DNA from 4 places in the Sporolactobacillus sp. KGMB 08714 genome. Region 1 is predicted to be linked to each of the others. Evidence: riboswitches for the same ligand, from Rfam matches in the RefSeq annotation. Region 1 holds a riboswitch; each other region holds the start of a gene.
What was found. Region 1 has a riboswitch for S-adenosylmethionine ahead of Q6A92_RS16940 (methionine biosynthesis PLP-dependent protein). Riboswitches for the same ligand answer to the same signal wherever they lie in the genome.
Positions count from the first base shown of each region.

Region 2: it holds a riboswitch for S-adenosylmethionine, as region 1 does, so the genes downstream of both, Q6A92_RS13235 (amidohydrolase) here and Q6A92_RS16940 (methionine biosynthesis PLP-dependent protein) in region 1, are expected to answer to the same signal.
Region 3: it holds a riboswitch for S-adenosylmethionine, as region 1 does, so the genes downstream of both, Q6A92_RS14490 (M20/M25/M40 family metallo-hydrolase) here and Q6A92_RS16940 (methionine biosynthesis PLP-dependent protein) in region 1, are expected to answer to the same signal.
Region 4: it holds a riboswitch for S-adenosylmethionine, as region 1 does, so the genes downstream of both, Q6A92_RS11720 (sulfate ABC transporter substrate-binding protein) here and Q6A92_RS16940 (methionine biosynthesis PLP-dependent protein) in region 1, are expected to answer to the same signal.

Region 1 covers NZ_JAUUBW010000045.1:153,811-161,460, forward strand. Annotated here, with positions in the region: gene Q6A92_RS16925 (response regulator transcription factor) at 1-228, shown strand, start outside; gene Q6A92_RS16930 (sensor histidine kinase) at 242-1,564, shown strand; gene msrA (peptide-methionine (S)-S-oxide reductase MsrA) at 1,548-2,081, shown strand; SAM riboswitch class I at 2,217-2,332, shown strand; gene Q6A92_RS16940 (methionine biosynthesis PLP-dependent protein) at 2,438-3,559, shown strand; gene metC (cystathionine beta-lyase) at 3,552-4,739, shown strand; gene Q6A92_RS16950 (bifunctional homocysteine S-methyltransferase/methylenetetrahydrofolate reductase) at 4,739-6,622, shown strand; gene Q6A92_RS16955 (Dabb family protein) at 6,703-7,008, shown strand.
Region 2 covers NZ_JAUUBW010000029.1:3,385-11,034, forward strand. Annotated here, with positions in the region: gene lysS (lysine--tRNA ligase) at 1-554, opposite strand, end outside; gene Q6A92_RS13220 (iron-containing alcohol dehydrogenase family protein) at 1,644-2,771, opposite strand; gene Q6A92_RS13225 (O-acetylhomoserine aminocarboxypropyltransferase/cysteine synthase family protein) at 2,798-4,108, opposite strand; gene Q6A92_RS13230 (GNAT family N-acetyltransferase) at 4,325-4,741, opposite strand; gene Q6A92_RS13235 (amidohydrolase) at 4,986-6,137, opposite strand; SAM riboswitch class I at 6,288-6,388, opposite strand; gene Q6A92_RS13240 (ABC transporter ATP-binding protein/permease) at 7,411-7,650, opposite strand, start outside.
Region 3 covers NZ_JAUUBW010000034.1:69,022-76,671, forward strand. Annotated here, with positions in the region: gene Q6A92_RS14475 (TetR/AcrR family transcriptional regulator) at 1-365, opposite strand, end outside; gene Q6A92_RS14480 (amidohydrolase family protein) at 531-1,553, shown strand; gene Q6A92_RS14485 (MMPL family transporter) at 1,734-4,967, shown strand; SAM riboswitch class I at 5,323-5,434, shown strand; gene Q6A92_RS14490 (M20/M25/M40 family metallo-hydrolase) at 5,630-6,991, shown strand.
Region 4 covers NZ_JAUUBW010000023.1:198,893-206,542, reverse strand. Annotated here, with positions in the region: gene fabZ (3-hydroxyacyl-ACP dehydratase FabZ) at 1-7, opposite strand, end outside; gene Q6A92_RS11745 (DNA-directed RNA polymerase subunit beta) at 76-414, opposite strand; gene Q6A92_RS11740 (flagellar hook-basal body protein) at 431-1,288, opposite strand; gene Q6A92_RS11735 (flagellar hook-basal body protein) at 1,363-2,178, opposite strand; gene Q6A92_RS11730 (rod shape-determining protein) at 2,346-3,347, opposite strand; gene spoIIID (sporulation transcriptional regulator SpoIIID) at 3,526-3,798, opposite strand; SAM riboswitch class I at 4,999-5,094, shown strand; gene Q6A92_RS11720 (sulfate ABC transporter substrate-binding protein) at 5,510-6,571, shown strand; gene cysT (sulfate ABC transporter permease subunit CysT) at 6,612-7,454, shown strand; gene cysW (sulfate ABC transporter permease subunit CysW) at 7,473-7,650, shown strand, end outside.

The DNA of each region.
Region 1 (7,650 bases):
GCCTTTACGGTCAAGCAATATGAACTCTTAGAGTACCTGATTCGCAATGCCGACCAGATCCTGACACGCGAGCAAATCTTCGACAGAATCTGGGGCTTTGATTCGGAAACGACGGTCGGCATCGTTGAAGTTTATGTCCATCAGCTTCGTAAAAAACTGAAAAAATACGGTTATGACAAGGATATCCAGACGGTAAGAGGTATTGGGTATATGCTGTCGGATCAGTGAGCGGGCCCAGCCTATGTTCCGACAAACACTGATTAAACTGGCCGCTCTGAATTCGCTCATTTTATTTTGTCTGATCAGTCTGCTCGGAGGAACCATCTATATCTATGAGCGGACTGTGCTGTATCAGGGAAGCGATGAAATTTTGACCCATGCTTCCGGTGCGCTTGCTTCGTTCAACGGCGGTGCTCTGGTTACGCGTGATCCGAGATTGCGCGATCCGAGATTAAGTTTTGCCATTCTTAATCAGAATAATGAGGTTCTCTTCTCCGATAAAATGGATTCGTTGACGACAGATACGATGAAATCGTTTTTGACGAAAACGACGGATCAAATTGTTGAAAAAAGGGTAGCCGGCTATTATTTTCATGTCCTGGTCAACAAAATTTATGCGAATAAGACAACATTAACTGTTTATTTTATCATCAACGTCGATCCGGAACGCAATCTGCTGAATACACTGCTGTCCATTATTTGGGCCGGTCTGGGATTCGGAACCCTGCTTTCGGTCGTGCTCGGCTATGTTCTTGCACGGTGGGCGCTGCGGCCGATTCAAAATGCGTGGGATAAACAGAACCGGTTTGTCGCCGATGCTTCCCACGAATTGCGTACGCCTCTTTCCATTATCCAATTAAAGACGGAAGGGCTGCTCAGGCAGCCGAAGCGCTCTATTCAGGATACAGGCGAGGATATTGCTGTCATGCTTGACGAAATTCGGCGGCTGTCTAAGCTGGTCGGCAGTCTTCTGACGCTTGCGCGTTCCGATGCCAACCGTCTGGAAGTGAGCCTTGGACCGCTGGATTTGACGCTCATGCTGAAAAAGGTGACGGAACCGTTTGCCGAAATGGCTGATTTTGATGAGAAGACTTTTGAACTGAAGCTTGACAAGAAGCCGGTTATCATTAACGGCGATGAGCAGCGTATTCATCAGCTGCTTGTCATTCTATTGGACAATGCGATGAAATTTACGAATAAGGGCGGGAAGATTGCCGTCTCCTGCAGCCAGGATAATAAAACGGCGACGCTTAGCGTGTCGGACAGCGGAATCGGCATTTCCGAAAAAGATCTGCCTCATATTTTCGATCGATTTTTTCAGGCGGATGCTTCGCGGACGGATCGAAAAGGCACCGGGCTCGGACTGGCGATCGCTCAATGGATCGTTGAGAAGCATCGCGGCAGGATTGAGGCCGACAGCAGGCCGGGCAAGGGCACCGTTTTTACCGTACATCTGCCTCTTATAAAAAAGGAAGATAAGGTTCCGCAGCTGCTGAGAGCGGGAGAAAAAAGACGGAACAGCAATAAAAACGGGAAGGGGAAAGCCAATGAACAATCATCTTGAAGAAACGGCAACTTTTGCCGGCGGCTGCTTTTGGTGCATGGTCAAGCCGTTTGATACACTGCCGGGCATAGAAAAAGTTGTCTCCGGGTATACGGGAGGGCAGGTTGAGCATCCGACCTATGAACGGGTCAAATCGGGGACGACCGGCCACATGGAGGCCATTCAGGTTACCTTCGATCCGACTGTCTTTCCTTATGAGAAACTGCTTGATCTCTATTGGACGCAAATCGATCCGACCGATGCCGGCGGACAGTTTTTCGATCGCGGTTCCAATTATCGGACCGCCATTTTTTATCATAATGACGTGCAGAAAAAACTGGCACAGCAATCAAAGTCGGCGCTTGCTTCCAGCGGCCGTTTTACAAAGCCGATCGTGACGCGCATTCTTCCGGCCGCACCCTTCTATCCGGCCGAAGAGGAGCATCAGAAATTTTACAAAAAGCATCCGGACCGTTATGCGGCGGAGCGGAGCGAATCGGGCCGCGATGCTTTTATCAAAGAAAATTGGAACCGGTAAAAAATCTTTGTTTTCCCCGCAGGTGCGGCTCTTTTTCGAACAATAGCCTGCCTTCTTTCCGAAATAATGAAAAGGCCGCTTGAAAAAACAAAAAGAGTATTGTAAACTAGTCAACAACAATATCATAATAAAAGATTCTTATCAAGAGAAGCCGAGGGACTGGCCCGATGACGTTTCAGCAACCGTTGCCCGATGTGGCGACAAGGTGCTAATTCCAGCAAGCATATGCTTAGATGCTTGAGGGATAAGAAGAAAACTGCCAACCGGCCTTCTTCTTATCGAAGAAGGCTTTTTTTACGGAAATTTCAGGGCCGGCCAGGGCTTTTGGTCAAGAAAAGGAGAGGGGACGAATCACGATGACAGCTTACAAAACGGAGACAAAATTGACACAGATCGGCAACGGTTTTGACGAACTGGGCGCCGTCAACGCGCCTATTTATCTGTCAACTGCATATCGCCATGAAGGGATCGGCGTTTCAAAAGGGTACGACTATATCCGGACGGGGAACCCGACCCGATCGATTCTTGAGAAAGCGATCGCCTCGATTGAAGGCGGAGAAGAAGGCTTTGCCTGTAGTTCCGGCATGAGCGCGATTCAGCTGGTTTTTTCACTTTTCCAGTCGGGAGACCACATTATTGCCTCCAGAGATCTATACGGCGGAACATACCGCCTCTTCGAAATCTTCGCCAGACAATACCGCATTGAATTCACCTATTGGGACGGCACAGACTATGACGAACTGGCTTCTCTTGTAAAACCGCAGACGAAAGCCATCTTTATTGAAACGCCGACCAATCCCCTGATGCGGGAAGTGGATATATCCGAGGTTTCCTACATTGCCAAGAGAAGTCATCTGCTGCTGATTGTTGACAATACATTTTACACGCCCGTGCTTCAGAAACCGATTGAAGAAGGAGCCGATCTGGTCATTCACAGTGCAACCAAATATTTGGGCGGGCACAATGACGTGCTGGCCGGCCTGGTTGTTTCCAACTCCGCCAAGATTACCGAAAAGCTGAGGCTGTTCCATAATGCCTGCGGTCTTGTACTCGATCCCTTCGATTCGTGGCTGCTGATCCGCGGAATGAAAACTCTGGCACTGAGAATGAGGCAGCATGAAACGAATGCCAGGAGGATTGTCGATTACCTGAACAATCAGCTGCTTGTGACCCGGGTTCTTTATCCCGGCAGGGGCGGAATGGTCAGCTTCGAACTCAGCAAAGAAGCCTATGTCCAGCCTTTCCTCAAGGCACTGCACCTGATCACCTTTGCCGAAAGCCTCGGCGGTGTAGAAAGCCTGATCACTTATCCCGCCACACAGACACACGCGGACATTCCGGAAGCCGACCGCCTCAAGTACGGATTGTCCAACTCGCTGCTGCGCCTGTCGGCCGGAATCGAACATCCCGATGATCTGGTCGACGATCTCGATCAGGCTTTTCAGTCCTTGAAGAAGGATGTGGTGCTGCATGGCTGACACATTCGGTTTTGCCACAAGGCTGATTAAAGAAACAGTGGCAGTCGATCCGCAGACCGGGGCGGCCAATGTTCCCATTTATTTGTCGTCTACCTTTCATCAGAAAGATTTTGATCATTATGGAAAATATGACTACAGCCGTTCGGGCAATCCGACACGGGAGGCATTGGAAGAAGCAATAGCCGCACTGGAAGGGGGCGTGCGGGGGTTTGCCTTCGCATCCGGTATGGCAGCCATTTCTTCGGCTTTTCTGCTTCTCTCTGCGGGAGACCATGCAGTCGTCCCGAAAAATGTGTACGGGGGAACGTTCCGCATTCTTACCCAGGTATTGGGCAGACTGGGGATCAGCCATACGTTTGTCGATACAACCGACCTCGAAGAAGTCAAACGGGCGATCCGGCCGAATACGAAAGTTATCTATGTTGAGACACCGTCCAATCCGACACTCAGAGTGACGGATATCCGGACGATTTCCGAAATAGCAAGGGCGCACGGATGTCTTACCTTTGTGGATAATACCTTTATGACGCCCGTTTTCCAGCGTCCTCTGGAACTGGGTGCGGATCTCGTTCTGCACAGTGCGACCAAGTTTATTTCCGGGCACAGCGATGTCGTTGCGGGTCTGGCAGTTGCGGGCAGCGACGAACTTGCCGACAGACTGTATTTTTTACAAAATGCGATGGGTGCCATTCTCGGCGTCCAGGATTCATGGCTCTTGCTTCGGGGGCTGAAGACAATGGATGTCCGCATTCGCAAATCCGCACAGTCGGCGCGGATGATTGCCGAATTTCTACAGACACAGCCGGAAGTGCGCACGGTCTATTATCCCGGCCTGTCCGGCCATCCGGGCGCGGCACTGCAGGCCCGGCAGGCGGATTCCGGGGGTGCCGTCCTGTCTTTTGAACTGAAGGATGAAGCCTGTGCGCGGACATTTGTCGGTCATGCCAGCCTGCCGGTCTTTGCGGTCAGCCTCGGCGCCGTCGAGTCGATTTTATCCTATCCGCCGAAAATGTCACATGCGGAATTGTCCGAGGAGGAACGGATTAAAGCGGGAATCGGCAGCGGCCTGCTCCGGCTGTCGGTAGGACTGGAAGACGCCGAAGATCTGATCCGTGATTTTCAGGGCGCTCTCGGAGCGGTCCGGGAGAAAGAAAAACGGACAGTCAGGAGCGGAGAATGATGCGCCCGTCCATTCTTGATGAACTTCGGAAAAGAATTCTGATCGGCGACGGAGCCATGGGAACACTTTTATACTCTTACGGCATTGACCGATGTTTTGAGGAACTCAATGTATCCCATGCGGATGAGGTCAGGCACGTTCATGAAGCCTATGTCAATGCCGGTGCGGACGTTATTCAGACCAACACATACGGTGCAAACGCGATCAAGCTCGCCCGCTACGGACTGGAAAAGGAGGTCGTCCGTTTCAATCAGGCGGCCGCGGAAATCGCCAAAAGTGCGGCCCGGCCCGAGACCTATGTCTTCGGGACAATCGGCGGTATCCGCGGATTCCGGCAGCAGTCTCTGGAACTGAGCGAAATCACGCGGAGTTTCCAGGAGCAGGCGGACTGTCTGATTGAAAGCGGCGTGGACGGCCTGCTGCTTGAAACCTATTATGATTTCGATGAGCTGCGGGAGGTGCTGAAGCTTGCAAGAAAGGCGACGGATCGGCCGATCATTGCTCACGTATCCATGCAGGAACCCGGTATTCTGCTTAACGGCCTGCCTCTTTCCGACGCGCTGAAAGAGCTGGAGGCGCTCGGTGCGGACATCGTCGGAACCAATTGCCGCCTCGGCCCCTTCCACATGATACAGGCGCTCCGGGGGGTCCCGCTTCCGAAGCGGGCCTTCCTTTCCGCCTATCCGAACGGCAGTCTTCCCGCCTATCGGGACGGCAAATTGTATTATGAAACCGAACCGGCTTATTTCAGAAAGTATGCGGTCGACTTCCGCAATGAAGGTGTGCGGCTTCTCGGCGGCTGCTGCGGTACGACCCCGGTACAGATTGAAGCTTTTAAAAAAGGAATCGCCGAACTGGAGCCGCTTCAGGCCAAAAAAGTATCAAAGAAAATCCCGCCGATCGTTGTCGGCCGGGATGACAGCCATCCTGAAACGCCGCTTTATGAAAAGACCGCAAACGGCCGTTCGGTATTTGTCGAGCTTGATACGCCGCGGCATCTGAGTACGGCACATTTTTTCAGGGGGGTCCGGGCCATCGAGAAGGCCGGAGCCGATGCGATTACGATGGCGGATAATTCGCTTGCCTCGCCGCGGATCAGCAATACGGCTATCGCTCGTCTGATTAAAGAACGGTTTTCCATTCCGCCTCTCGTCCATCTGACATGCCGCGACCGCAACCTGATCGGCATCCAGTCTCACCTGATGGGGCTGGACGTGCTTGGTCTGCATGACTTGCTGGTGGTCACCGGCGATCCGACAAAAATCGGCGATTTCCCGGGGGCCACGTCGGTTTATGATCTTTCATCCATGCAGCTGATTGAGCTGGTCAAGAAATTTAACCGCGGCATTTCTTATTCCGGAAAAAACCTGAAACGCCCCGCCCACTTTCGCGTAGCCGCTGCTTTCAATCCGAACGTCCGCAATCTTGACCGCGCCGTACAGCGAATGCAGCGAAAGGCAGCATGCGGGGCGGACTATTTTATCTCCCAGCCGGTATTCGACAGACAGCGCATCATCGAAGTCAGCGAAGCGACTGCGGACGTGGCCGAACCGCTTTATATCGGCATCATGCCGCTGACCTCATCCCGCAATGCGGAGTTCCTGCATAATGAGGTGCCGGGCATTCGGCTGCCCGCCGATGTCCGCAGGCGGATGGCACAGGCAAAAGATCGGGAAGAATCGATTCAGGCGGGGCTGGAAATCGCAAAAGAACTGATCGATACCGCCATGAAACATTTTAAGGGCATTTATCTGATTACGCCGATGGGCCATTATGGCGCAACGGTCGAACTGATCAAATACATTAAGGAAAAGGAACGTCTTTTCAACCATGCGGCCGCCGTCCGGAAAGCGGCCGGCCATCCCTTTAAAACGGCGCCGTGAACTATTTTTGTTGCCGGCGTCCCGGTACGATGTGATAAAATGAACGGGACGGATCTATCTTATGAAAAGAGGTTCTGAAGATGATCGAACACATTGTTTTGTTTAAATTTTCCGATGAAACAACAGAAGAGCAAAAAGAGGAGGGAGCGCGGCGCCTCCGTCATTTGATCCATGAGCTGCCCGGAATTCTCGATATTCAGGCCGGTCAGAATTATTCAACACGCGGCAAGGGCTACTCGATGGCACTGACAGTCCGTTTCAGATCAAAGGCCGATCATGAACACTACACACCGTCACCGGAGCATCAGGCCATTGTTTCTTACCTTAAAGAAGCAGGACTGATCGATACATTGGCCGTTGATTTTGAGATTCCCGATCCGGAATGACACCCTGCGAAAATTAATACTGAAGCCGTCTGAATGATGCAGAATACAGCTCCCATTCAGACTTTTTTGTGTCCGCAGCTTGTCCGCGCACTCTTTTTAAATGTCAGACGGTGCCAACGACGAATAGGTGCAGCTTATAAAGGTTTAAAGACAAAGTGATGTCGTGCGGCAGCGCCAGCTGGTGTATAAATGGCAGGATTGAAGTGAAAATATGGAACGGATAGGCTTTTTTAGCCATGCTGATTCAGCCGGGTTCAGCTGGATTTTCGGAGCGGCAATCCGCTGATTGGGAGCGAGTTTTCGAGATTTCGGAGCGAGATATGGGCGATTGGGAGCAAGTAACGCCTCATTCGGTGCAACTGCAAAGTTTTGGAGCGACAATCCGCTGATTGGGAGCGAGTTTTCACGATTTTGGAGCGAGATTAGCCTGATTGGGAGCGAAATATGGGCGATTCGGAGCAAGTGATGCCTCATCCGGTGCAACTGCAAGATTTCGGAGCGACAATCCGCTGATTGGGAGCGAGATATGGGCGATTGGGAGCAGGTGATGCTTCATACGGAGCAGCTGCAGGATTTCGGAGCGACAATCCAATGATTGGGAGCGAGTTTAGCCCGATTGGGAGCGAGATATGGGCGATTGGG
Region 2 (7,650 bases), on a different contig from region 1:
GATTTTATAATCTTACTTCTTAGAACAAAGGTTTCTTTGATTTCAGGATTGACAATCAAATCCAGATAACGCTGGCGATAGCGCTTTTCCACATCTTTCAATCCATGAAACTTATCCGGAAGCGGACGCATCGCTTTAGAGAGAATGCTGAATTTAGCAACTTTGATTGAAAGCTCACCGACATGCGTCTTGAAAACTGTCCCTTCGACACCGACAAAATCGCCGATATCAATCCGGCTGAAGATTTTATACTGATCTGCGCCGACGCTGTCCTTTCTTACATACAGCTGGATCCTGCCGCTGAAATCTTGAATATCGGCGAAACCGGCCTTTCCCTTCCGTCTCACCGTCATTATCCGCCCCGCCATCACAGCAGGTACGTGCTTCTTCTCTAATTCTTCCATTCCTATTGAACCGTACAATGCACGAACTTTTCCACTATCGTGCGTGCGCTCGTACCGGCCGCCGAACGGATTTATCCCTTCTTCGATCAGTTCTTTCAGCTTTTCACGCCTGGCTTGAAGCTGATCGGTAAGATCTACTTCCTGGCTCATTATTTCAACCCCCGGTTATTTATTTTGGTATGCAGATTGCTGAACAAATGCAAGCAGTAACTTTTTAATTGCTGACAGGCGCTAAGCTCTTTCAGAATCTCTGTTTGTCAGAACAGTGTCTTAAGGCATTTATCCAATGATCAGCAGCCAAACGCATTAGATAAAGCGATCGGGCAATTTGACGAGTCATTAACAGAAATTGCAATACACAAAAATGCAAAACTTTTTCAACTCAGATCGAACGATAAAATGAGATATCTTGTAACTGGCCGTGTTGTACATTTGATTTATTTGGACCGCAATCTCTGAAAATGTCATCGTTAAAAAAACAGAACCAATTAAAAACAGTCCGTTCTGAATCCGCTTATCGCTTCCCTTCATTCTGATGGTTAATGAATTCTTTATAGATCTCACTCCTCTTTATCCAAGATTCTTGTATCATTATCTTATAGTATATATCTGAAAATCTTGTATTACAACATATTTAACTATGATATTTTGGGATTTCAGAATTGAGGATAAATGATCTTTTTTTCCGACTGCCGGATTCGGCTCCCGGCATCGCTTCGCCCGATCAGAGAAAACATTGTTGCGTTCACAGGAAACAGCCGAAGAGCTGCGTGCGAACTCTCAAAAGGTGAATCATCCCTATTCCGTGTGCCCGCACAGGACGTACAAAGCACAAAGATCAATCAACAAAACCCGCTGGAGATATCAAATCAGAAAAGTGATGTCTCTGTTAAGCGCCTCCTGCAGTTGGAATGATGGAGGCCCATCGATCATTGCCGGTACATACCATCAAAAGACCGGCCAATAGATTTTTGTGCATGCCGTTTTAGGAGACACATAAGAGAAAGGATGAAGTCAGGATCATGATCATTGTTTTTTCGTTGTACCTGTTTGGCTTTCGGGGGAGAGGCCAATAATAATTCAGCTGTCATTCATGTTGAAATTTGCCAACAATTTGGTTGCGAGTTCATTTGGCATCGTTTTCAATTTCACTAAACAGGCAGAAAGCACCACCTGCCGGTCGTATAGCAGTATGCAAGAGACAACACGATTTGGCTGCTTCTATCAGGAATCTATGCTTCAGTCAGCCCCGCCCGCCTTATCGACAATCGGGCATACAGACTGTTCGTCCCGATCTGTCTCGGCAGCCATCAATTCAACCTTGTTGATCGCACTCAGGATAAAATCGACACTGATCTTCTTAAACACAAAATAAAATCCGGTTTCTGTCCCGACACATTCTTGTGCCAGGGTTTCTTTCGCTTGATTGACATCGTTCATGCCGAACTGATTGAGCGAATAGCTGAGACCGATCTGCTTATAGAAAGGCAGGAGTTTCCGTACTTCCGCTTCATTGCCCTCGGTCAACAGGAGAACGAGCAGGCCATAAGCAACCTTGACTCCGTGCGGCAGGCGGTTTGTCTCCGGGATCTTGCTCATGGCATTATGAATCGCATGGGCTCCGGAAGCACGGCCAAAATCACGGGCGAAACTGCCGACTGTTCCGGACAGACCGACGATGACATCGGAAACAACGCGGAAAGCCGGACTGATCCGGTGCGCTTCAAGGCTTGCCACCGCTTCCCCCGCATAACGAAGCAGCAGTTTTTTCGTATCCAGTGCCGCATCGAGTCCCAGTGAAACGAAAGGATCCGCCGTCTGTGTCTCATCCTTTCGAATCGATTCCGCTTCATACCATTTGGCCAGTGTATCACCGATGCCGGAGATATAATAATTTTTCGGCGAATCGATCAGTAAGGACAGATCGACCAGCACAGCATAAGCGGATTCCTCAAAATGATCCCGGCCAATGTGAACATGCTGTGCATCATAGATAATTGCGAACGGCGTATAAGCCGAGCATGTCCCGAGTACGGTTGGGATGCAAATATACTGCGAGTGCAGCCGATGATTCACCCCTTTAGCCGTATCCAAAGCACGGCCGCCGCCGATGCCGATGATTAAATCAGCCTGTCCGATTTCATTGGTCAGACGATCCATATCCTCATGACTGGATGTGCCGTCGTAGCGATGAATCGGCCATCTGACTTCTTTCTTATAGATCTTTTGAAAAGCCGCAAATGAGTTTTTACCCGTAACAATATGTATCGACGAAAAAGGCGCGGCCATTTCATCCAAGTAAGTGATCGCATCATTCGAGCAGATATACCGGCTTGGACCGCCTCTGACAATTTTTCCAAGATCCATCGGCTTTCCTCCTAATTCATTCATTTTTAAGCAAATGCCGTGCGGATCGCCTGATCGAGATCGGCGATCAGATCATCTGCATCTTCCAGACCGATCGAGAGCCTGATCACCGTGTCGGACAGCCCGCCCCGTCTCCTGTAGGCAGAAGGGATCTCACGATGCGTTGTCCGGCATGGATTTACGATCAGTGAGCGTACATCGCCGACATTGGGCAGATAGCTGAAAATTTTTACCGAATCCAGAACTTTCTTTGTCTGCTCCTCCGTTCCGTCCATGTCAAATGCAAAGATGGCTCCCACACCTCTGGGAAAATATTTTTTTACCAGTTCATGCTGCGGATGATCCGGCAGGCCGGAGTACTGAACGGTTCTGACATGTGGATTGGCTGTCAGAAACTCCGCAATCTTTTTGGCGCTGGCAACTTGTTTGTCCAGTCTCTCCGACAGAGTCTCAATGCCGAGAAGGACAAGATAAGCCTCAAACGGACCGAGCACGGCGCCGAACAGACGGAGATATTTGAGCCGGAGCCGGGCGGCAAAAGCTTTATTGCCGAAAGCTTCGACAAAGCTTCTCTGCATGTGTTCCTCCTCATTTCCGAGGATAAATTCTTTTTCTTCAAACTGTTTGAACCTGCCATTGCCGAAATCAAAGTTGCCTGCGTCGACAATCAGGCCGGAAATCACTTCGCCATGCCCGCTGATCCCCTTAGTCGACGAATAAACAACAAGATCCGCGCCGTAGCGGATCGGATTAAAAAGGCAGGGCGTCGGGAAGGTATTATCGACGACCAGGGGAATTCCGTGCCTGTGCGCCAGCTGGGCCAGAGCCGCTATATCCGCCACAGTTGTTGCCGGATTGGTCACACTTTCCACAAAGATCGCTTTCGTATCTTCCTTGATCGCGGATTCAACCTGATTCCAGTCATTGATGTCATCAATAAAATCAAAATAAATACCATATTTGGGAAAAAGCGTGCGAAACTCATCAAAACTTGCACCGTAAATGTTTGCGGCCGCCGCGATCCGGCCGCCGCCTTCAGTCAGATTAAGAATGGTATAGGAAACGGCCGCCATTCCGGAACCTACGGCGACTGCATCCGCACCGCCGTCAAGACCTGCAATCCGTTTTTCCAGAACGGCGACAGTTGGGTTGCTTACCCGGGAATAACTGAACCCTTTTTCCTTAAAATTAACAAGCCGTGCTGCCCGGTCCGAATCGCCAAAACCAAAAGCTGCCGTCTGGTAAATCGGAACCGATGAGGCATAGTTATGTTCTTTCGGATCATATCCCGCATGTATTTTCAAAGTGTCGAATCTTTCTGGTTTTTCCTCCGGCATCCAAAGTGCCCCCTCTGCTGATACGGCCATATAATGAACTGAAGTTTATCCGAACTTGACAATCGATTCATCCGGTGTTTGCGGGCCAATCAATTGAGACAACCGAATGAGCGATTGCCCCGCTGCTTTTCCCGAAAAACAACTGCAGGCGCGGTAAAGCCTTATTGCTCATTGCTCTGCTTTTTGTTAATGATCCGTCTTCATGGTCCGTGCTTTCTACAGATCCTTATCCAGGTACACAATATCCGGCCGGAAATTCCAGCCTTTTTTTCTCCAGAAACTTTTTCCGTCTTCATTATCGAGCACAACAAACAGTCCGATCTTTGTGATCTTCTCTTTTCTAAAATTTTCACAGACACGATCAATTAAAAGAGTGCCGATTCTTCTCCCCCGATAGACGGGATCGACTGCCGTATGGTAAATAAAGCCCTTGCGGCCGTCCGTCCCGCCGAGAATCGTGCCGACGATCCGGCCGTTTTCCACGGCGACAAAACAAGTCTCCGGATTTTTCCGGATTATCCGGGCAATACCTTCGTAACTGTTATCCAGGGATCTTAAATTCATTCCCGGTACCCTCGACCACAAATCATAGGCGCCCTCATAGTCCCCGGGAACCATCTCTCGAATGTCCATACTCTTTCCAGCTCCAAACTGATTCAAACTTATTTTTTCCGTTTTGCCCTTGCCAGTGTCCGTGAGCGTAACAAACACGCCGGCGAATCATCCGTATTTTTGGTGCCAATGGCCCGGCAACGCCGGCCTTTCCCTGGAACTTCTCATTCAAAAAACGATAGGTTATCCGGCCTGCTGGCCCGCACCTTTCAGACCTGTCCGATCTGGCGGACGTCAGACGATGCAATGATAGGAGATCATTGATTCATTTGCTGTTAGACAGTTCGTGTAATAATCTGAAACTATTTCTTTCAAAAAAACGAGCCCCGTAGATCAGGAGACCGTCGTCGGCAGTAAATCGCGGGTTGTGGACACTGACATGACCGCCGTTGCCGATATCCACATAAACGCCCGGGACATGCTCCTGGAAACAGGCAAAGTCATCACTTCCTAAACCGGGAGTTAATTCATATGTATCCGTAAATTTGCTAGTTTCATCCCGGACAATGGCCGTTAGTCCGGGATCGTTAACGACGGACGGATCACCGGTATACCAGTCAATGTCCGCAGTCACTCCATAGGCTTTAGCGGTGGCATCGACTATTTGCGGAAATCGTTTTTTTATCGTCTCGCGCACTTCTTTATTCGCGGTCCGAACGGTCCCCTCAAAAAAAGCAGTTTCCGGTAAAATATTCCATGTATTTCCGGCGGTAACATGCGTAATACTCAAAACACCGCCGGACAAAGCATTGATATTGCGGCTGATAATCGATTGAAGGGCACCGATTTCCGCGCCTAAAGCAACGATCGGATCACGGCCGTTTTGCGGTGCGGAAGCGTGGGCGCCAATACCGGTCAGCGTCACTTTGAATTTATCAATGGCGCCGCTGGCAATACCCGGCTTCAATCCGACACGTCCTATCGGTTGATTGGGTGTATTGTGAAAACCGATGATGGCATCAACACCGTCAAGCTGACCGTCATTAATCACCTGCAAAGCACCTTCATTAGCTTCCTCAGAGGGTTGGAAAAGCAGACGGACTTTTCCGGGCAGTTCTGCTTCCCGCTGCTTAATCAGATAAGCACCGCCCAGCAATGAAGCAATATGCGTATCATGGCCGCAGGCATGCATTTTGCCGGGAACTTTTGAATGAAATGGAACGCCGGATTCTTCCTGGATCGGCAACGCATCAATATCGGCACGCAGGCCAAGCGTGGGGCCGTCCTTTAGACCTATTTCGGCGAAAACGCCGGTTTTCAAATGAGTCGATAAGATTTTAATATTCCAACGGGTCAAAATCTCCTTAATCTTCTCAGTCGTTTTAAATTCATTGTCAGCCAACTCCGGATACTCATGGAAGTGATGACGGTACTTAATCAGTACCGATTCGAGCTGACTATCCGTTAATTTTGCCATGCAATCATACCTTTCATCGTATTTTCCCTTCTGCCATTCAATTTGTTAATCAGACCTTTTTGATCGCACCGCTGCGGATTGAACAGAGATCACGTGCATACAAAAAAGGCTGCTTTCCGCAGAATCAGAAAAGCAGCCCTTGGCCGTGTTCTCTTATCTGCCAGAATTGAATCTGCTGGAATTGACACCATGCACAACGTGCTGGTTGTCGGGTTTCATTGGGCCAGTCCCTCCGCCACTCTTGATAAGAACTTTTGCTATTTATTTAAAAAACAGATCTTTACAACTGTTTCTACCTGATAACGCCAGGACATATTCCGAACGTCTGTCACCCTGTCGCCCTGATCATTAACTAAATTATAATTCACATTCGCGGTATGTCAATGATGATGACCAGGAGAAACAACAGGCCCGGTTTAGCAGGAAGGACGCGGCCCAAAGGCCCAAAAATGAATCCCGCTCATAGATGCTGCTCTTCTAAACGTTTTCTCCCCGCGGAATTCAGCAAATTGCTTAGTTAAAAGCCGATGACCTGTTCATCGTTTGATTTTCCGCAACGACTTTTCCTTCCCGGTTATTCAAATCTTCCGTATTTCTTAATCGTCACCGGGCATAGATTACAATCGCTTCTCTGCTCCTTTTGCCGAGTGCATATACTTTCTTGTCATCCTCTTCTTCAAAAAATCGGAACGGAACTTTCCAATTATTTTCACAGGATCACTTACAGCGATGCCAGTCCCCGGACAAGCGATTCAAAACAGCCAGCAACAAAAATGGACGATCTTTTCTGCTGGATAAAAAAATAAGCCCTGCTTCAGGCTTAAATGGGTTTTGGATAATCGATACAGGGTAAGTCATGCTATAAGCAAGCATCTGTATCTTATCAAATGAATATTACCCGAATATAACGGGTCTATAAATAATTCGTAAAATCAAAAACAGACCCCTAAAGGTCTATTTTTGGGAGAGTTACATTTTGTTCATCTTTTATAATAGGACCTGTTTCTTAAAATTTAATTAAATTTACCGGTTTTTTTGATGCAGTTGTTCAAGCATCTGAATAACCGGCTTAATTGACACAGTGACTTTTCGATGCCCTAATCTATTAATCATCCGTCGATTCCGCAATTATACTCGTTACTTTCAATGATTACCTCCTTGAAGTGATGCGTTAAATCTGATCGATCGGCCGTATGCCGTATATTAAAAGGGCCCCGGGTCAGAGCCTTTTATTTCCATTCGCCCAAAATCAAAGGGCATCCGATGACACGGATCATTCGCTGCGCAGCGCTTCAACCGGATCTCTTCTGGCTGCCATTTTGGCGGGAATCAATCCGCCGATCAATGTCAGTACGATGCTAATGACAACGAGAGCCGCGGCATGCAAAGGATTTAGCTGAGCTACATTTTTCAAGGATGTCAAATTATAGAGTATGATATTGGCCGGGATTTCCAAAAGATAGGCAATTCCTATACCCATAAGGCCGGAACAGGTACCAATTATAAAGGTCTC
Region 3 (7,650 bases), on a different contig from region 1:
AAATGAGGCCCCCCGTCTCCGCTGATTAAAGCATTGAGAATTTTCGCATTTTCGTGTACGTAGTTCAACGCGGATATGACAATTCTGTAAAGCGAATAATTTTCTGCCTCTAAAGCAGCATGATCCATGGCTGCAGGAAGATTGGTTTTCATAATCTGCCGCAATTTATCCAGCAGCTCTTTCTCATATTTCTCCAGAAGGTCAAACTTATCCATATAATGCAGATAGAAGGTGCCGCGGTTGATGCGGGCTGCCCGTGTAATGTCCATCACAGTCAGGTCATGAAATCCTTTCGTACAGACAATCTGAATAAAGGTTTCCTTAATCACTTCCTCGGTATGGGCAAATTTAGCGTTCTGTTTCATTTCTATTCCCCTCTATTTTAAATCAACAGATGATTTGAAATTGTTTATTGTATTTTCCCTTTGTTCTCTCTTATGATAAAAGAAACAATCAATAAAATCAACATGATGTTCATTTTAAAAGGGGAGGATAAACATGACTGTTGCTGATAAGGAAGGGATTGTTTGATGAGCATTAATGAATGGAAGCAGGGGGTTAAAATGGTCAAAGGTTTAGGCAAGGCCAAAAGGAATATGAAAATTGATGTGCATGTCCATTATCTGCCTCCGAGTTATGTCGAAGCACTACGTGAAAACGAGGGCGAAAGGCCGGACGGGTTTAAGACGCCGGATTGGGATCCGAGACAGCATATTGCACTTATGGAACGTCTCGGCATCGAAATTTCGATACTGTCTTTATCCTCTCCCCATGTGTATTTTGGCGATGAGGCAGCCGCAAAAACACTGGCCCGCCGAGTGAATGAATATGGGGCGGAACTTGCCGGGCAGTATCCGGGGAAGTTCCGCCTCTTAGCGTCACTGCCCTTGCCGAACGTTAAAGACAGCATCGAGGAAATACGGTTTGCCCTCGATGAATTGGATGCGGACGGTTTCACCCTGCCGACGAATACACGGGGCATTTATTTGGGAAGAACGGATCTGGACCCGGTTTTTGAAGTGCTGAATGAGCGAAAAACAGTGGTCGTGCTTCATCCGAATAAGCCGGGCCGTGTTCCGGAAAATGTGAATGAAGGTCTGCCCATTCCTGCGATGGAATTTCTGTTTGATACGACGCGGACTGTGATCAACATGATCATTAATGGAACGTTCAGCCGCTATAAAAATATTAAGTTTGTGATTCCGCATGCCGGTGCTTTTTTGTCCCTGCTTGCCGACCGGCTGGATCCGTTCTTTAAGATCATACCGGTAGGAGAGAGGAAGGTTAAAGCCGATGTGTATGCCGTGCTAAAAAGATTGTATTATGATGTCGCCGGTTTCTGCGTGCCAAGGCAGCTGGGAACTCTTTTGCAGCTTGTGGATGCGAGCCATTTGCTGTACGGCAGCGATTATCCGTATACGCCGGCGATCGGCTGCGCCAGTCTGGCCGGTATGCTCAACGATACGGACCTGCTGACGGAGAAGCAGCGTCAGGCCATGTTTTACGAGAATGCGCTCGCTCTGTTTCCGCGATTAGGAGATGTTAAAAAATGAAAGGAAGCGGTCTGCGCTGTCTTTGTTGCGAAAGATAGGTTTCGATCTTTGCTATCCCAGGTGGAGGTAACAAAAGGGCGTACGGGCTTTGCACTGAAGAAAAATAAAAGTATCAGGCACCGGGATATGATCAAAATTCATTTTGAAAGATAAGAATAAGCAGATATAGAAGGTGAACGGATGCGAAAAATCATTTCATTACGCTGGGTCATGTTGGGTATTTGGATCGCGGGGATGATTGCCCTCATTTTAACTTCACCCGATATGAGTGCACTTGTACAGGAGAAGGGCAGCTATGCACTGCCTGACACTTATTCAACGAGTCAGGCAAACAGGCTGGAAAAGCAGTTCAGCGGCAAGGATACAACCATCTATGTTGCGGTCTTCCATTCGAACAAAGCTCTATCAAATAATGACCTGAGCGCGATTAAGCAGACGCTGCAAAGAGTCAAGAATAACAAAAATACTTTAAAGATCAGCAGTGTTACTGACAGCTTTGATCATAAAGAATTGCAGGATCAGTTTCTTTCAAAGAATAAAAAAACACTCATGGCGGCTTTAGACGTTCAAAATGTGAATCAGACGTTTGTACAGGGCGTCCGCGGCAAAATTAATCAGGAAATAAGAACGAACGGTGTCCAGACCTATCTGACCGGTCAGGAATTGATTACGAATGACATGAATAAGGCGGCCGAAGCAGGACTGCACCGGACGGAAGGCCTGACCGTTATCTTCATTCTTGTTATTCTCCTGCTCGTCTTCCGTTCGTTTGTCGCTCCGTTTATTCCGCTGTTCACCATCGGAATCAGCTATACGGTGGCTCAGGTTATTGTCGCTTTTCTCGTCAAGTTTATGAATTTTCCAATCTCCAATTTCACGCAAACCTTTATGGTTGCCGTCATGTTCGGCATCGGAACGGACTATTGCATCTTACTCATGAGCCGGTTTAAAGAAGAACTGGCCAAGGGAACCGACAAATATCAGGCAACGCTGACGACATTTAAAACGGCCGGCGTCACCGTCCTGCATAGCGGAATTCCCGTCTTTATTGCTTTTCTGTCGCTGGCTTTTGTTCAATTCAATCTGTACCGCAGTGCGGTCGCCGTCGGTGTCGGCGTGGTTTTCCTGCTTCTCGCGCTGTTTACGCTGCTCCCGCTTTTTATGGTCACGTTCGGCAAACAGCTTTTCTGGCCGATGCGCGGAAAAATAAAGGAATCGAAAAGCGATCTCTGGGCCGGCGCCGGAAAACTCGCTTTCGCCCGTCCGCTGATCGCTTTGCTCATCGTTGCATTATTTACGATTCCGCCGATCCTCACGTATCATGGCCAGCTTTCGTTTAACTCGCCCCAGGAACTGCCTGATACTTATTCGGCGAAACAGGGCTATAACATCGTTTCCAGCGATTTTGGCGCCGGAAATTTATCGCCGGTAACGATCTATCTGAAAAATGACGATAATATGAGGACGAGCGACTATGTCGCGTTAATCGAACGTATTTCCATCGCCTTAAAGAAGGATCCGAACGTTGATACAGTCATGAGCGTTTCCCGTCCGCTCGGCAATCGGCTGGATGATATTTATGTCACGAAACAGGCTGATACGCTTCACAGCGGTTTGTCCAATGCCTCCGGCGGTTTGAGCAGCCTGCAGGAGAATCTTCAAGGCACAAGTAAAAAAATCGATGGGTCACAGCCCCAGCTGCAAGCGGCGGTAACTAATGTCGGTAAACTTCAGAGCGGGACAAACGATACGGAAAAAGGCGTTCAGCAGATGCAAAGCGTACTCTCGCAGATATCCGTCGGCATTAAATCGGGGGCTTCAGGCACCGCGGAAATGGAAAGAAAAGTCCATACCGCCCGGACTCAGCTGGCACAGCTGCAGTCCGGCCAGACGCAGCTTCAGAGCGGCTATCATAAAGTTGCGCAAAACCTGCGAACCCTGTCCGCGCAGCTGAATCAATTTACTACGGCGTCCGGGAGCCGGCCGGCCATTGACACAAGCGAGCTGGAGCAAACAATGGGGCAAATTCAAACTAATCTGAATGCTTATTTAGCCGTTCATCCCGAGGCGATGCAGGATGCCCATTTCCGCCTGTTCGTTGCGGCCCTGCAGCAACTGCTGGCGGAAATGAAAAATACGCAGGCGGCTGCGCAAGCGGAAATCAGCCGCCAGACGCAAATGGAAAAGGCAAAAATCAATCAGCTGAATACAGGGATCAAAGCTCTGGCCGATGCCGCGGACCAGCTGAACAGCCAGTCGACAAAAATTACAGATGGACTTGGAGCGTTTCAGTCCGGCCTGGCGCAGCTGGATACGGGGCTTGCTCAGCTTGAAAGCGGTCTGAATCAGGCAGGCAGCGGCCAGGATCAGACGGTGAAAAGCTCATCGAAAATCAGCGATGCTTTAAATCAAATTGCCTCCGGCCAGGCGCAGCTGAAAAACGGGTCCGGCCAGATTCAGGATCAAATGAAGAGTTTGTCCGTGGGATTAGCTCAAGGGGCCGACGGTGCGGAGAAAATTAAAAACGGTATCAATTCGGCCAATGATTTTATGAACAACTGGACGAAAGTTCCTTATGAGCAATCGGGTATTTATGTCCCGAGTAAGATCTTTGACAATAAAGATTTTCAATCTGCACTCAATAATTATATGAGCGGCAATGGGAAGATAACCAAGATTCAGGTGAAGATGAAGGATGATCCTTACTCAAATGAAGGCATCGCTCATTTCAAACAATTGAAAGACGAACTTCCCTCTGTTCTGAAAGGGACAAAGTTGGAGAATGCCCGCATCGGCATCAGCGGGACGGCCAGCTTTAACAATGATTTGAGGCAGCTTTCGAGTTCCGACTATCAAAGGGCTGTCACTTATGTCATTATCGGCGTCTTTATTGCCCTTACTATCGTCTTACGTTCGTTCAGCATGCCGATTTACCTGATGGCTTCGCTGCTGCTGACTTATTTTTCATCGATGGGGTTCGCAGAGCTGATTTTTACCAGACTGGGTCACTACGCCGGTTTAACATGGGAGACGCAATTTTTCGGCTTTATTGTCCTTATCTCCTTAGGAATTGACTACTCGATTTTTGTCATGACACGATTCAATGAATATATGAAGATGGAGATTAAAGAACGGATGCTCCTGACCCTCTGGCATATGGGCAGTGTCATTTTTTCGGCGGTTATCATCCTGAGTGGAACTTTCGCTGCCATGATGCCGTCCGGAATGCTATCGCTTGTCGAGATTTCTACTGTTGTCATTATTGGTTTGATTCTCTACGCCGTCATTATCATTCCGCTTTTTGTTCCGGTCATGGTCAAATTCTTCGGCCGTGGGAACTGGTGGCCGTTCCTGCCGAAGAAAACAGGAACAAGTGATGACGGCAAAGGAGTCCTATCCGATCAGTCGCTCTAAGTGGATCCAGCCTGCTCACGTTCAGTAAAAAAAAACACGGCGGCTTCTTTTATTTGAGATGGGAATTATCAAGAGTGCGGATAGAGTATAATTATCAGAAGAAAAGAGAGAAGGCTGTCTCCTCCCTTTTCTTTTCATTGCGTCCGCCATGGCATAGATTTTGAAGGCTTTAATTTCATTTTCGCAGAGTCGCCGAATGATGCGTCCTTTCAAGGATTTTTCTGACCGGCTATCCGGAGGTCAGAGTTAAATTGCCATTTATCATTAAAAACACATAAAAATAATATGATTTAGCATTGACAATCCAAATCGAATTTCCTATGATTAAATCAACAATTGAATGAGTGCTGAGAATTTCTTATCCAGAGCGGCGGAGGGACTTGCCCTATGAAACCCGACAACCAGCACGGACAGTAGTATCCCGTGTATGGTGTTAATTCAAGCAGATTTATCTGTAAAGATGAGAAAACAGGCGTACGAGTCGGAGATGCTTGCTGTTTTCTTTTTACAGAAAACGGCATTTTTATTTATTATTGTAATTATTTGTAAAAAGATGCAGATGTCAAATCGATTAAGGTGGGCGCTATACATAATGAAAGACCATTTTCAGACACGGCAATTGCAAACAGGCAACACAAAAAATATTAAAAGAGGGTAAAGTCATGAGTGAAAGAGATGAGATTGTTGAACGATACAAAAAATATCTGGCCGATTACATCGCATTTCCATCTGTATCGGCTCAAAATACGTCCATTAAGGAAACAGCGGATTTTCTGACCGGATTATTCAGAACGGCCGGCGGGCATTCCGAAACACTCACAGATTATAAATATCCGTTGGTGTATGCCGACTTTCAGTCAAGCGATCCGGAAAAAAACAAGACAACTCTTTTATTTTATAATCACTATGATGTTCAGCCGCCTGAGCCGCTCGATGAATGGAACTCTGATCCGTTTACATTGACTGAGACTGAAGGCAGGCTGATTGGACGCGGTGTTTCAGACTGCAAAGGTGAACTGATCGTGCGGCTCACCGCCTTGAAGATTTATGAGCACGAGCATGGAGACTTTCCCTGCCGGGTTAAGTTTTTTGTGGAAGGCGCAGAAGAAATTGCCAGTCGGAATCTGGAGGATTATTTAAAAAAATATGCCGATCTTTTCCAGGCAGACCTCGTTGTCTGGGAAGGCGGATCGAAGACGGCTGAAGGGAAACTGGAAATTACAGGCGGGAACAAGGGCATCAGCTGCTTTGACCTAGTGGCCAGAACCGGAAAAGACGATATTCATTCATCTTCAGCAGCTTACATTGAAGGACCGGGGTGGCGCCTTGCCCAGGCATTATCGACTCTGCGGGATGTTGAAACAGGAAAAATTCTGGTTGATGGATTTTATGATGACGTTGAGCAGCCGTCGCAGCGAGCCAGAGACCTCATTAACAAGATGAACCTGGATAAGAATGCGATAAAAACATTGCATGGACTGACGCGGCCCTTCTTATTTGAGAATATTAAGGAAGCTTATGCTTTTGAACCGACGATCAATATCGCCGGGCTGACCAGCGGCTATGAGGGTGAAAGCGTTAAAACGGTTCTTCCGCATACAGCCAGGGCAAAGATTGATTGCCGGCTGGTACCGCACCAGGACCCTGCCGATATTCAGGAAAAGGTGCAGAAGTACCTAATTAAACGGGGATTCACTGATGTAAAAGTAGAATACCTGATGGGAGAAAAAAGCTACCGTTCCGATCTGGACGCGCCCATTGTTCAGGATGTACTCAAGGTGGCGGCAGATGTCTATGGCGGAGCAGATCAGTTACAATTGGTGCCGACAAGTTCAGGAACGGGGCCGATGTATCTGTTTCATCATTATCTTCATGCACCCCTGATGTCCTTTGGTGTCAGCGATCCGGGTTCGGGAGCCCATTCACCGAATGAGCATATTCACTTAAGTGATTATGATAAAGGCATTGATTTTGTCACAGCCATTTTTGAAAAACTAGCCCAGAAAACTGAACCGGTTCAGTAACAACAGGAGTGGGTACCATTCACCATTTGAACAGCTTCACTATATAGGTTATACTTCTTCTCTTTTACAAGACTGTCCTTTCGGCAAGTCAGCTTTGAAGATGACAGATAAATTGGCAGAAAATAGATCCCTGTTTATCGAATGACACTCATACATTTTGCCAGATCGGGCATGTGGAAATATCGTTTTTTAATGGAGGATTTTCAGCTTGTAACACTGTTTCGGCAGAAAGCGGCGGACTTTGCTTGGTCACCTGTTCATATGATGAATCTTTCCATACTGTGAGATCGCGGATGAAAAGCAACGGGTTATGTCTATGTCATTTTGCTCGCCCACTGCACTGCATGAGCGGAATAGTAAGCGTGCTGTTTCTGTTTAACCTGGAGAGGAGCCTTTTAAGCGATCCGAAACATGGCATATGATGCGGCGTTTTGCCGGACATAAACGGGAGATTGTTAATCGGGTTAACTCGTGTCAGCGTGCCTTGCTTTGATAAATGCTGATTCGCTATTGTATTGAAAATTATTTATCGCCGATCTGTCGGAATTAATCCAAGAATTCATATGTCAATACTTATTCAACCTTTACACTTATTAACTGCCGCATCGGCATTTGAATAAAAAACCAGATTTTAATGAGAGAGGGAGAGAAAATCCATG
Region 4 (7,650 bases), on a different contig from region 1:
TCAGCATAAAATTTGCGCTGCCGTCCATCAGAATGAAAATCATTCAGCGGCAAGCGGACATTTCGCTCCTTTTCGCTATTTTGTTCTTAAAAAATCCAGGATGTGCTGCCACGTTCCCGGAAGAAAGACAGCCCACGGATTGCCGTGGCCAAGCGCACCATAGCCGAACATGGCACCGACCACAAGAGCAACGGCGGCAAAGAGCAACAACCCAATCAGCCTCTGCCAGATCGGGAAGCGGCGTTTATGATAGTTAAAAAACGGATTGTAAAGAGGTTTTGCCGCTTCCGTTTCTTTTTCTGACAGCCGCGCCGCTTTTTCATCTTCCTGTGCGGCGGTACGGACGGCCCGCCGCGCCTGAGGTGCAGCAGATGCCTTCCGATTCGTACGGTCGTTGCTATTGTTTGCGCTCATGTTCTTTCCTCGCTCATCATTGCAGCAGACTGTTCACAAGTCCGTCCATCTGGTCGCTCATCGTGATCGAACGAGCGGTCAGCTGGTAATTATGCTGCAGATTAATCAAATCGACCATTTCTTTTGTCAAATCTACGTTTGAATTTTCCAGTTTTCCCTGGACAACCGAACCGCTATTCGCCGCAACGGGCACAACGACCTGATTCAGTCCGACGCCAAGGTTAGCGAGATTAGGCAGCGTATACAATCCGTCACCCTGGCTCTGCAGCAGCTGGGGGCGATTCACCGTGACCAGCCCGAGCCGGCCGGCGGCAATTCTTTGTCCGCCCGGCATGACGGCCGTAATCTGGCCGGCACTGTTAATCTGCAGGTCGCTCGAACCGGCCGGAAGAAGGATCGGCTGCCCGTTCGGATCAAGGACGGGCTGGCCGTTTTTCGTCAGAAGGCGGAGAACGTTCGGATTCTGCGGATCCGGCAAGGCATTGAATGAACCGTCACGTGTATAAGCCGGGGTCAGCTGGCCGTTTGCGCCGGTCAGGCCGATCTGGAAAAACTGATGATCGTTTGTCAGCGCCAGGTCAAGCGGATTGCCGGTCTGCTGCAGCGAGCCGAGCGACAGATCCAATTGCGTATCGCCGACCCTGCTGCCGGAACCCATGCGGATGCCTGCCGGAGTCAGACGGCTGGCCATGTCGACCGAATCCGTATTTGTATTGCTAAAACTGTTGATCTGTTGAAAAAGCAAGTCATCGAACTGAGCATCCCGGCTCTTATAGCCTGCTGTCCCGACGTTGGCAAGATTGTCCGCTACCGTCGCCAGCTGTTGCTGAATCTGTCCCAACGTAACACCCGATGCCATGAGCTGCTGATCCATGAGCCTTTCCTCCCGGCTTAGTTTAATTAAAACTTTCTTTTTTACTAATCGATCGTTGGCCGGCGGCAGGCCGGTCAATTGACCTTGCCGACATTATTGACCGCTTCATTGAGCGAACTGTCGAGGATGGTTAAAACTTTCTGATTTGCTTCAAACGAACGGTAGGCTTCCATCATATCGGTCATCGTGCTGTCTGCCGACACGTTGGACCCTTCAAGAAAACCCTGTTTCACCTGATAATCGATGCCCGGGTTGCCGGCAGCCGAAGGAAGAGCTCCGCCTCCGTTGAGCCGGAACAGACTGCCGCCCTCTTTGACAAGATTGTTCGTGTTGGCGGCATAACTGACACCAAGACGGGCGGCAGCGGCTCCGTTCACCATGATCGTGCCGTCCGAAGCAACCTGAAACTGATCGGACGGAAGCTGGATCGGACGGCCGGCGCTGTCCAGGACAAGGTCGCCGGCACTGTCCGCAAGCTGTCCGGCCGGATTAAGTGTGAAGTGGCCGTCCCGGGTATACCTCAAGGCTCCCGCAGGCGTCCGGACATTAAAGAGCAGCGCCCCTTCCTGAGCGCCCGTTCGCGGATTGACGGGAAGGCGTGATGTAGCAAGAGCAACATCGGTCGCTTTTCCTGTCTGCGTGACCGTTCCCTGAGAAAAATCGGGCACCGTCTCATCCGCATAGACGCCGGTCGAAATGGCTCCGACATTTTGCGGCACCGGAGCATCCCCCCCGAGATTCTGAATAAGCATTTCCGGAAATGTGCGCAACGTACTATTATCGCTCTTATAGCCGGGAGTATCCACGTTATTCAGGTTATTCGACAATATTTCTTCGCGCTGCTGCTGTGCAAGCATTCCTGCCGCCGCCGTATATAATCCTCTGATCATGATGCCACCCGCTTTCAGAAACTTTCCATCGTTATCCCGCACAGCCGCATAAACCCGCTGCTGGCTTGTTCGGGCAGCAGAAAAAGCTTCGTAATTTTGCTGCCAATCGCCGGGATTTCAGTTCGATGCCTTCACTTTATGGATTATGTAAGAAAAGCGCAGAGCAATCAGTTAGCTTTGCGCTTTGGAAGTTTATCCAGATGTTCAAGCATTTTTCCGGCACCCTCAGCGACACAGGTCATCGGATTATCGGCAACGACGACTGGCACTTTCAATTCGCTTGCAAGAAGCTGATCGATTCCGTGCAGCTGAGCGCCGCCGCCGGTCAGGATCACACCGCGGTCAATAATATCCGCAGACAGCTCGGGAGGCGTCTGTTCGAGAACATTCTTTGCCGCACGAACCAGTGAATTGACAGAATCCGACAGGGCTTCTTCAATTTCATTTGAATGGATCGCCAACGTTTTCGGGAGTCCGCTTACCATGTCGCGGCCACGGATATCCATGCTTTCATCACGTGCGTTTTTAAAGACTGTTCCGACCTGGATTTTGATCTGCTCCGCTGTCCGTTCGCCGATCAGCAGCTTGTACTTTCTCTTTATATAGTTTAAAATTTCGTGATCAAATTTGTCGCCCGCCAATTTGATTGCCTGAGAGGTCACGATGTCGCCCATCGACAGGACGGCAATGTCCGTTGTCCCTCCGCCGATATCGATTACCATGTTGCCGCTCGGCTGAAAGATATCCATACCGGCGCCCACTGCAGCTACTTTCGGTTCTTCTTCAAGATAAACCTGCTTGCCGCCGCTGCGCTCCGCCGCCTGGCGGATCGCCTTCTGCTCCACCGACGTAGTATGGGTCGGCGTGCAGATCAGGATTCTCGGCTTTCTCAGAAAACTTTTGACATTGATTTTATTTATGAAATGTGTCAGCATCATTTCAGTAATTTCAAAATCGGCAATTACGCCATCGCGAAGAGGACGAATGGCCACTATATTGCCGGGTGTCCGGCCCACCATTCGCCTTGCCTCTTCGCCGACAGCAAGCATCTGCTTTGTATCCGTATCTAAAGCAATGACCGAGGGTTCGTTCAGAACAATACCTTGGCCCTTTACATATATCAACACATTCGCCGTCCCAAGATCAATTCCGATATCTCTTGAAAACACTGCATTATCCTCCCTGTCAGAATACCTAGTCGTTATCTAGGACAATTATCATTCATTATTTCATTTTATCATAAAAAGATTCAAACAGGGAGTGAGTCTAAAAAAACACACAAATTATTTTACAGTTTGACTTTCAGTAAAAATCCCCAGGTTTCACCGGGTATCCGGCCGGCATTTTCTATGGCCTCACAGCCTGCTGTTCCGAGTCCTTCTGGTATTTCAATCTTGTCGCTTCCCCTCCCCGAAGATGGCGGATCGACTTGTGATAATCGAGCACGTTCTTCACTGCGTTTGCAAGTTCCGGGTTGATGTTCGGCAGACGTTCTGTCAAATCCTTATGAACGGTGCTTTTCGAAACCCCAAATTCCTTTGCAATCACCCGTACCGTCTTTTTTGTCTCCACGATATGCTTTCCAATCTTGATCGTACGCTCTTTGATGTAATCGTGCACACCACTCGCCTCCTATTTTCTGAAGATGCGAAATGAGACATTTTTTGGAGGGAAACGGAAACCAAACGCTTTCTGCTCGTTCCAAGCCCGCCGCGCTCACCTCGAAACCCCGTTTGTGAGTTTGTAACATCTTATTAAACGAGTTCCGGTTATATGCCAAAAAGTCAATGGGGACAAGGGATTACGGGAATGAGACAGATAAAAGAAGAACTTTTCCGGCCATGGCGGAGCAGAAAAGTTTCATGATTATTCATGACGGCGTCGGACCGGAGGAGCATTGGCCATTGCCGGAGGAGGTCCCGGATTTTTTCAAAACAGGACCGGGGTGCAGTACCTCTCCGTCCCGGTTCACGGGATATTCATTCGTGAAGACATTTTTGTCAAAAATGACATGCAGCGGAAGCAGTTTCGTCGTTTACTCGGATGCGGCCGTATCTCGCCGACAGGCCTCCGGACTTGAACGGCACATACGCCATCCGGCTGATAACCCCCGGGCTCCCGCGGCGCTCCCGATTCATCCGCCAGCTCCTCCGATTTGAACGGCAGACAATCGAATTCAGCGAACAATCCCTGGCTCCCGCGGCACTCCGATTCATCCGCCAGCTCCCCCGATCTGAACGGCAGACAATCGAATTCAGCGAATAATCCCTGGCTCGCGCGGCGCTCCGATTCGGCTGACGACCCCCGGACTCGAACTCCGCACTCCCCCGGTTCTCCGGATCGCCGTGATTTATATCATACCGGACGGGCGATTGGATACGTCGCGGGGATACGAATTAGAAGATAGTAAGCGGCGGCTGTTTAGCGACACCCGCAAGGCCGGATCGCAACCTCTCTTTGGCATTTTCCGCGGAATTCTCCTCTACTTTTTCGCCGATTCAAATCGACACTTTATTTATATTGACAGCGGGGGATTTTTCCGAATGACTGATCGGTCGGCGGAACTTTAGCACGGTCAGTAAAGATTAATCGACATAAATCGACAATAAATTCGGATTTGACAGAGTCCTTTTCTTTTACCTCCGGAAAGTCTTATCCCTCCCGGAAAAGCCGTCCGTCGTACCGATGCTGCACGGTCAGAGCCGTTCAACGGCCGGAGTCCGATATGATCGGCGCTGTTTCGTTATGCGAAAAATGTCGAATTTCTTTTTTGACTCCTTTTTTCACCGGCGCTACAATGTACCCATTATTAACTGAATAATCTTATTAAAAGCAGCGGAGAGACGGCCCGCCGAAGCCCGGCAACCAGCATGAAAATGCACGGTGCCATTCCGTCAGATATCTGGAAGATAAGGACAATTTGTTGCAAAAGTTTTTTATCTTCAGTCGATTTTTCCGGAATAGGCAAGCGGCTTTTACATGGCCTTTTTAGAGGAAAACCTTCATCCATTTTTACTCGCAGCCATCGAAAAAAGAGCTCTGACATCGTTGTTCAGCCGGGGAGGTGATAAATTTTCGGACAGGATGGATCTCTGTCAGTCAGGACGAACAGCGGCGTCCTTACAGCACTGCGGGGCTGGTTGACAGCCAGGTTAAATGGATATCCCGCCATCGATTCGGAAAATTCAGGATACAGTAATCGGTTCAAAGCTTTACCTAAAGCCGTTCTTCAAATTGAATTTGCTTTTCTCCTGCTGCACAGGTGTAAATGATTCGTTTTTTCGGCCAGATAACCAAGTTTTCATATAAGAATAAAAGGAGTGTCGGCATCATGGGGCTTAGAAAACACAGGGGGCATCTGATCACACTTTTCATTGCAGTATCGCTCGTTTTATCGGCATGCGGTTCCGCCTCCGCTTCCGCAACGTCGTCATCATCTTCCAAAAAGAACATTAAATTGCTGAATGTGTCTTACGATCCGACACGAGAATTATATAAACAGTACAATCAGCTATTTTCTTCCTACTGGAAAAAGAAAACCGGCCAGACCGTAACCATCCAGCAGTCCCACGGCGGATCCGGCGCCCAGGCCAGAGCCGTTATTGACGGACTGAACGCCGATGTCGTGACTTTGGCATTGTCCGGCGATGTCAACTCCATTGCCGCGGCAACAAATAAAATCTCGCCCAATTGGCAAAGCAGGCTTCCGGACCATTCGGCGCCTTATACTTCAACCATTGTTTTTCTTGTGCGCAAAGGCAATCCAAAGCATATCACAGACTGGAACGACCTCACAAAGAAAGGCATCGGCATCATCACGCCTAATCCGAAAACGTCAGGCGGCGCGCGATGGAACTTTCTGGCGGCCTGGGCCTACGCCGACAAAAAATACAACGGCGATCAGACAAAGGATAAACAATTTCTAAAATCCATTTTCAGCAATGTCAAAGTACTTGATTCCGGTGCACGCGGCGCAACGACGACATTTACGACGCGCGGTGTCGGCGATGTGCTCATTGCCTGGGAAAATGAAGCTCTGCTGAGCCTTAATGAACCCGGCGGAAAAGATAAGTACCAGATTGTCTATCCTTCCGTCAGCATTCTGACCGAACCGACCGTTTCCGTTGTCGATAAAAATGCCCAGAAAAACGGAACGACAGCGGCTGCAACGGCCTATTTAAAATATCTCTATACAAAACCGGCACAGGAGGTTATTGCCAAAAATTATTACCGTCCGCGCAATCAGAGCGTACTGGCCGACTATCGAAAGCTTTATCCGAACATTCCGCTTGTGAAAATCGACGATCCGCTATTCGGGGGATGGAAAAAGGCGCAAAAGAAGTTTTTTGATGACGGAGGCATCTTTGATCAGATCTACAGCGGAAAAAGCTAAACATATTTGAAATTCAACGAAGGATGAAGAAGCCATGCCCATGATTCGTTTGCGTACAAAAACAAAATCAAACAGAAGGCAGATTATTCCGGGTTTCGGCCTGTCGATGGGGCTTTCCTTAGCCTATCTCTCCATGCTGGTTCTGATCCCCCTGTCGATGATTTTTATTTACACATCGCAATTAGGGTGGAACGGTTTTTTGAATGAAATCAGGCAGCCTGTCGTCGTCGCCTCCTTTGAGCTCAGTTTTACAACGTCATTGATCGCCGCCTTCATTAATCTGGTGCTCGGCGTTCCGACTGCCTGGGTTCTGGTTCGTTATTCTTTCCCGGGAAGGAAACTGATCGACGGTCTTCTCGATCTGCCTTTCGCCCTGCCGACATCGGTAGCCGGCATTACGCTTGCCACGCTTTATTCAACGAACGGCTGGATCGGCAGACTGCTTCCGTTTAAAGTTTCTTATACACCGCTCGGAATTATCGTTGCCCTGATTTTAATCGGCATGCCGTTTGTTGTCCGGATTGTCGAACCCGTGCTTCAAAATTTAGATAAAGCGGACGAAGAAGCTTCTGCGACTCTGGGGGCCAGTCGCTGGCAGACTTTACTTCATGTAGTTTTTCCCCACATTCGTTCGGCCGCGTTTTCCGGTTTTGCCCTTGCTTTTTCGCGCGCGCTCGGAGAATACGGATCGGTTGTTTTCATCTCGGGCAACATGCCTTTTAAAACGGAAATTGCTCCCCTTGTGATCATGACAAAACTGGAAGAATTCGATTACAACGGCGCAACATCGGTGGCGTTAGTCATGCTTGTCCTGTCCTTTATCATCCTGCTGACGATCAACGTCACCCAGTGGCATTCAAAACGCCGCTATACACATTACTGACAGAAAGGAGGAACAGCCTTGCCGGAGCTGTCATTGTCTTCTGAATCGGAATTATCCGGACAGATCTCTAAAAATCGGGAAATACTGACAGAGCCCTTCTGGGTAAGAAGCCTGCTTACATCGATCGTCATTCTTTTTGTCTTTGTCTTTTTGATTCTTCCGCTGATTTTCATTTTTGCGGAAGCTTTCAAACAGG